3 regions of the Pseudarthrobacter sp. BRE9 genome follow, and region 1 is predicted to be linked to each of the others. Evidence: predicted binding sites of a transcription regulator. Region 1 holds the regulator's gene; each other region holds the start of a gene.

Region 1 (2,196 bases):
CGGCGTCGTGCTTTCCTTCCACCCAGATCCGGCTGGCTTTGGCCACCTGGGCGCGCTGTCCGGCCACCCGTACCGAGCCAGAGGCCGTCCTGCCCGCTGCCGGACCGGCAGTGGCTTGCCGTGGCGCCGGGGGCATCAGCCGGATGGGCTGGCCCTCGAGGAGGAAGCCGAATCCAAGACGGAAGGAACGGGACTTCCCCCTGCGGTCCTCCAGCGCCACCACATGCATTCCGCCGGATTTCTCCACGCGTGTGACGGCCCCCACCCAGCCGGACTGCACTTCCTCAAGCACCATGCCGCGCTCGACAGGGATTTCAGGCAGTTCCGTCCGCGCGGGAGCCGATATGCCGCGTGGGCCCCAGTTCTGGTAGTCCATGGATTCGATCCGCCTAGCGCTAGCTCCTCAGCCCCGGAATTCCGCCCGGGGCGGTACCAATGCTAACAACGGGCCGAGGCATAATAGACTGTTAGCACTTAGGCATGTCGAGTGCTAACCCTGGGTTGCATCGGGAGGGGCATGCGCCCCGAACCATGGATGGAGGTGGAGAGTGAGCGAGCCACGCAAGCTGGAAGTATTGCGGGCCATCGTGGAGGACTACGTCCACTCCCGCGAGCCGGTTGGGTCCAAGGCGTTGGTGGAGCGGCATCATCTTGGCGTCTCCAGCGCCACCATCCGCAACGACATGGCCGCCCTGGAGGACGAGGGTCTGATCACCGCGCCGCATACCAGCGCCGGCCGGATTCCCACCGACAAGGGCTACCGGCTCTTTGTCGACCAGATCTCGGCTGTCAAGCCGCTCTCGGCCGCCGAGCGCCGCGCCATCCAGTCCCTGCTCGAAGGCGCGGACGACCTCGACGACGTGCTGGAACGCACCGTCCGGCTGCTGTCGCAACTGACCAACCAGGTTGCCGTGGTCCAATATCCGCATTTGAGCAGGGCACTTGTCCGCCACATCGAATTCGTCCTGCTTGCCCCCCGCAAGGTCCTCGTGGTCCTGATCGCCAACAGCGGCAAGGTGGAGCAGCGGGTGATCGATGTCGGGCAGGACCTTGGCGACGACGCGCTGGCTGAACTTCGCACCCGGTTCCTTGGCGCACTGGGCGGAACACCGCTGAGCCAACTGGCCAGGGCGCTGCCCGCCGTCGTCGCTTCAACCCCCCACCCGCAGCGGCAGGCCGCACACGCGCTGGCGCTCGGGCTGGAGGGCCTTGCGCAAAACAGCCGTGAAGACCGGATGGTGATGGCAGGGACTGCCAACCTGGCCAGATCCAACGTGGACTTCCCGCTCAGCATCGGCCCGGTGCTCGAGGCGCTCGAGGAGCAGGTGGTGATGCTGAGGCTGTTGAGCGAAATGGCCCAGGACCACCGTGGCGTCGCTGTCAGCATCGGACGGGAGAACCCCTACGACGGCCTTGCCGAGGCCTCCGTAGTGGCCACCGGTTACGGTCCGGACAGCGCCGCGAAAGTAGGGATCCTCGGGCCCACCCGGATGGACTATCCCACCACCATGGCCGCCGTCAGGGCAGTGGCGCGCTACCTTTCCAGGATTTTGGGGCCCTGACTCTTCACCGCCGGAGCCTGTTCCGGCAGGGAAGCAAGAGCCGGGCCGCCCCACTGAACGCAGTACAACAAGGAAGAGATACGAACTTTGAGCAGCCACTATGACGTCCTTGGAGTCTCACCCGAAGCTACGGGCGAAGAAATCAAAAAGGCCTACCGGAAGCTGGCCCGCACCCTTCACCCTGACGTAAACCCCGGTCCGGAGGCGTCAGAACGGTTCAAGGCAGTAACCCACGCCTACGAGGTGCTTTCCGACCCCCAGAAGCGCCGGATCTACGACACCACGGGCAATGAGAACGGCACGGACAACGGCTTCGGCGGAGCGGGCTACGCCGGGCAGGGGTTCGCATTCCAGGACATCTTCGACACCTTCTTCGGCGCAGGCGGCACATCCGGCCCGGCCTCGCGTGTCCGGCGGGGACAGGATGCACTCATCAGCGTGCGGATCGACCTCCGGGACGCGGTATTCGGCGTGAACAAGAAACTCGAAGTGGACACCGCCGTGGTCTGCCCCACCTGTGACGGATCCTGCTGCCGGCCCGGCACCCATCCCGAACGCTGCGACATCTGCGGCGGCAGCGGCCAGGTCCAGCGGGCCGTCCGCTCCATCCTCGGCCAGGTCATGACGGCGGCCC
Region 2 (2,196 bases), on a different contig from region 1:
GTGGAGGCCCACGTGGACGGCTTCCTCCACCACATACTGGATGGCAGGCTTGTCCACGACGGGAAGCATTTCCTTGGGCATGGCCTTGGTGGCAGGCAGGAACCTGGTGCCCAGGCCCGCGGCGGGAATGACGGCTTTGCGGACTCTGGGGTTACTGGTGTTCACCGGACTAATCTAGCGTCAGTCATGCATTTCAGTAACCACCGGCGCGGCAGGCACCGCACCGGCGCGGGAAAAACCCGAATACCGGGCAATGCAGGAAGGACACCTATGCTGCAGGAGACCAACGCGGTCAAGGACGATATCAGGGCCACGCACCGGCGGCGGCGCGCAGCCCTGTCGCCGGCGCAACTGGAAGCGGCCGGTGCGGCCCTGGCCACCCACGGCGACGCGTGGGCGGGGTCGGTCACCGGAAAACGCCCCGGGATCGCCTGCGTGTACTTGGGCGTGGGACACGAACCGCCCACCCTGCCCCTGATTAACGCCCTGCACCACAGCGGGCACGAGGTGCTGCTTCCCGTGTGCGAACCCGGCCGGGAATTGAGCTGGGTGTTTTGGACGCCGGACACCGGCTTCGAGCGCAGCAAATATGCGCCGATCCTGGAACCCGCTGGACAGCGGCACGGACCGGAGACGGCAGGCGGGGCAACGATGCTTTTCATTCCGGCCACCGCCGTGGACCTCACCGGCAACAGGATCGGCCAGGGCGGCGGGTACTACGACAAGTTCCTGGGGCACCTTGCCACGGCGGGGAAGGAAATTCCACTGGCCGCTGTTATCTACGACGATGAACTGCTGCCCGCCGGCCGGATTCCGGCCGAGGAGTTCGACCGGCCAGTCCCGGCCGTCCTGGCTCCGTCCGGTTACCGGCGATTGGCGGGCAGCGCCTGAGCCCGGGCCGTCCGGGCGCAGTGATAGAATTAGCACTCAGGCCCTGCGACTGCTAATGGTTTACCAATGGCAGCACGGGACCTCTCGTTTGCCCAAGAGGAGGAGCACCAGTGCCAACATATGCTTACGCCTGCAAGGATTGCGGCCACGCCTTCGACATTGTCCAGTCATTCTCGGACAGCAGCCTGACGTCCTGCCCTGAATGCGAGGGCACGTTGCGCAAGAAGTTCAACAGCGTCGGCGTCGTCTTCAAGGGCTCGGGCTTCTACCGCACCGACTCACGCGACTCCAAGGGCAGCGCCGTCTCTCCCGCACCGGCCGCGGCTCCAGCCGCCCCCGCTGCCGCCCCCGCCGCTTCGGCGCCGGCAGCAGCTGCTGCCAACTAGCCAAGCAGGTCTTACGACGGCGGCCGGCGCCTCCAGCGCGAAATTAGGCAGCGTCCGGCCGCCTTTGTCCACATAGCAGTCGTCCTGGCTCCCCTGCGGCGTTGGCTGCAATTAGCGTGGGCGCCATGCCCATACTCCCCCGCCGTCGCCGTGACGGCCTCCGCTTTCCCGGGAATGCCCGTAGTGCCGGCAGCACGCGTAACATCGGGCTCCGTCCGGGAAAGCGCTCCCTGCCCTCCCGGTTTGCCGCCTGGCTGAGCCGCAACCGCCGCCTCGCGGCGGCATTGCTTTTGTGCGCTGCTGCAGCGATCGCTGTCCAGCAGCTCACTCCGGCCCCAATCTCCACCGTCACCGCGCTGGCCGCTGCCCGCGACCTGCCCGCCGGAACAGCTCTATCAGCGGCCGACCTCGAGCGCGTCCAGGTGCCTCCAGGGATGGTCTCCGACGGCTTCCTCAGGGATGGCGCCGCAGCCACAGGCAAGCAGCTCGCCGCGCCGCTGCGCAAGGGCCAGCTCCTCACCGACGCCCAGGTGTTGGGCCCCGGTCTCCTCGCAGGCACGCCTCCCGGCTCGGCCGCGGTCCCCCTGCGCATGGCCGATGCCTCGTCCATCCAGCTGGTCTCCCCCGGCCAGTTGGTCAACGTGGTGCTGACATCGGCCAATGGGTTCGACCAGCGGGGTCCCTCTGAGGTGCTGGCATCTGCCGTCCCCGTGCTCTGGACCTCGAACAGGGGCGGCCAGAGCGGACAATGGCTTGGCGCGACGGAGACGGATGGACTGATCGTGGTGGCAGCGACCGCGGAACAGTCATCACGCCTTGCAGGAGCCTCCACCCAGGGCAGGTTGTTCTTCGTCCTGGTCGGGCACCCCTGATCCCAGGCGCGCCCAGGTTGTGGTGGTCAACCCCAGTGCGGCGGCTT
Region 3 (2,196 bases), on a different contig from region 1:
CTTGCGGCGGTCACCGAAGCCGGGAGCCTTGACGGCAACAACGTTCAGGGTGCCGCGGATGCGGTTGACGATCAGCGTGGACAGGGCCTCGCCCTCGACGTCCTCGGCGATGATGAACAGCGGCTTGGAAGCCTGAAGCGCCTTTTCCAGCAGCGGCAGGAATTCCTGGATCGAGGAGATCTTGCCCTGGTTGATCAGGATGAGCGCGTCCTCGAGGACTGCTTCCTGGCGTTCCGCGTCAGTGACGAAGTACGGGGACAGGTAGCCCTTGTCGAACTGCATGCCCTCGGTGAGGACCAGTTCGGTCTGGGTGGTGGAGGACTCTTCGATGGTGATGACGCCATCCTTGCCCACCTTGCCGAAGGCCTCGGCGAGGAGCTCGCCGATTTCGTCGCTCTGCGCCGAGATGGCGGCAACGTTGGCCACCTGGGTGCCTTCGACCGGACGGGCGTTCTCCAGCAGGCGGGCAGCCACGGCTTCAACCGCAACTTCAATGCCGCGCTTGATCTGGCCGGGGGCAGCGCCCGCTGCCACGTTGCGCAGGCCTTCCTTGACCAGTGCCTGGGCCAGGACGGTGGCGGTGGTGGTGCCGTCGCCGGCAACATCGTTGGTCTTGGTGGCTACTTCCTTGGCCAGCTGGGCGCCAAGGTTCTCGTAGGGGTCGTCCAGCTCCACTTCGCGGGCGATGGTGACGCCGTCGTTCGTGATGGTGGGGGCGCCCCACTTCTTGTCCAGGACGACGTTGCGGCCGCGGGGGCCGAGCGTCACCTTGACGGTGTTCGCGAGCTTATCGATGCCGGCCTCAAGGGACCGGCGGGCAGCGTCATTAAACGCAAGCTGCTTTGCCATGGTTGTGTCCTTTCAAAGACAGAACCCCGCACCTCCGGCCAGCATGAGCATGGCCGGCGGCACGGGGATCCGAAGAGTTACTTGACGACGATGGCCAGGACGTCGCGGGCGGACAGCACGAGGTATTCGGTGCCGCCGGTCTTGACTTCGGTTCCGCCGTACTTGGAGTAGATGACGACGTCGCCAACGGCTACGTCAACGGGGACGCGGTTGCCATCTTCGAAGCGGCCGGGGCCTACTGCAACAACTTCGCCTTCCTGCGGCTTCTCCTGCGCGGAGTCCGGGATAACCAGGCCGGAAGCCGTGGTCTGCTCGGCTTCGAGCGGGCGGACAACGATACGATCCTCAAGAGGCTTAATAGAGACCGACACTCGGACCTCTCCTTTTCGTCAGCAAATTCGTGGACTGGAAAGCTTTCCGCCGTAGCTGGCAAACCGTCGTCGCGGTGCCGGCAGCAGCCTGGCTGGCAGCTCTTCATGTATTAGCACCCTCCTAGGGAGAGTGCTAATGAAGACTCTATGTAAGGGTTAGCACTCGGTCAAGGCGAGTGCCAACGTTTCGTCATGGGCGTACGCCTTTTCCGGTTCGGACGACGGCGGCCGAGGGGCGCCGGGCACGCTCCCCTAGCGGCCCAGGTCGTCGAAGTCCACGTCTTCGCCGCCGTCGGCGTCGCCGCCGCCCGGCTTCCGTCCGCGGTAAAGCACCCAGCCGGCCACCGCTGCGGCAAGCAGCGCAATAACGAGGAAGAAGGTGCTTCCCGCCCGGGCGCCGTCGTACAGCCCGCGGATATCCCGGGACTCCTGGGTGTTGTCCTGGATGTCGTTGCCGCCCACCGAATAGACGGTGGCGTTGAACGTGTCCAGCAGGAAAATGATCACCAGCAGGGCGAGGCAGACCACCGCAACTACGGCCGCGGCGATCAGGACGGGACGGGCAAACCTTGCCATACCGCGGTCCCTGGGTTGGTGTCCGCCGGGCTCCACGGGGGCTGCGCTGTCATCCATGGTTTCAACAGTATCGGCATCCCGGCCCCGCGCTCCTCCACTAGGCTGGAACCCATGGCTCACGCTCCCCAGGACCAGATTGCACCTCTGCTGACCCCCGAAGGCTGGGAGTTGCTGGCATCGCTGGGTCCGTACCGGGACGAGGACTCGTTCGAGCTCAATTCTGCGCTGCGGAAGGCCGGGCACCCCGCAGGACTTGTGTCCGCCGTCCTGACCCAGTCCCGGCTGCGCACCAGGGCGGAGGCGAAATTCGGCGAGTTCGCCCGGCAGATGCTCTTCACCCAGGCAGGCCTGGAGCAGGCTACGCGCCTGAACGTCGCCGCGCACCACGCGCAGCGGTTCG

What was found. Region 1 encodes HrcA, which represses chaperone genes, less so after heat shock. Its sites were predicted from a motif close to TTNGCACTCGNNNNNNNCGAGTGCNAA; they were not measured.
Region 2: the regulator HrcA is predicted to act here: its motif matches at 921-947, upstream of Q9R31_RS01930 (FmdB family zinc ribbon protein).
Region 3: the regulator HrcA is predicted to act here: its motif matches at 1,377-1,403, upstream of groES (co-chaperone GroES).

The regions. Positions count from the first base shown of each region.
Region 1 covers NZ_JAUZUY010000002.1:404,357-406,552, reverse strand. Annotated here, with positions in the region: gene Q9R31_RS06765 (DUF3097 domain-containing protein) at 1-376, opposite strand, end outside; gene hrcA (heat-inducible transcriptional repressor HrcA) at 549-1,562, shown strand; gene dnaJ (molecular chaperone DnaJ) at 1,650-2,196, shown strand, end outside.
Region 2 covers NZ_JAUZUY010000001.1:425,783-427,978, forward strand. Annotated here, with positions in the region: gene galU (UTP--glucose-1-phosphate uridylyltransferase GalU) at 1-165, opposite strand, end outside; gene Q9R31_RS01925 (5-formyltetrahydrofolate cyclo-ligase) at 271-891, shown strand; gene Q9R31_RS01930 (FmdB family zinc ribbon protein) at 1,002-1,277, shown strand; gene Q9R31_RS01935 (RcpC/CpaB family pilus assembly protein) at 1,403-2,149, shown strand; gene Q9R31_RS01940 (DUF4011 domain-containing protein) at 2,176-2,196, opposite strand, start outside.
Region 3 covers NZ_JAUZUY010000001.1:451,370-453,565, forward strand. Annotated here, with positions in the region: gene groL (chaperonin GroEL) at 1-849, opposite strand, end outside; gene groES (co-chaperone GroES) at 927-1,220, opposite strand; gene Q9R31_RS02025 (hypothetical protein) at 1,473-1,853, opposite strand; gene Q9R31_RS02030 (class I SAM-dependent methyltransferase) at 1,908-2,196, shown strand, end outside.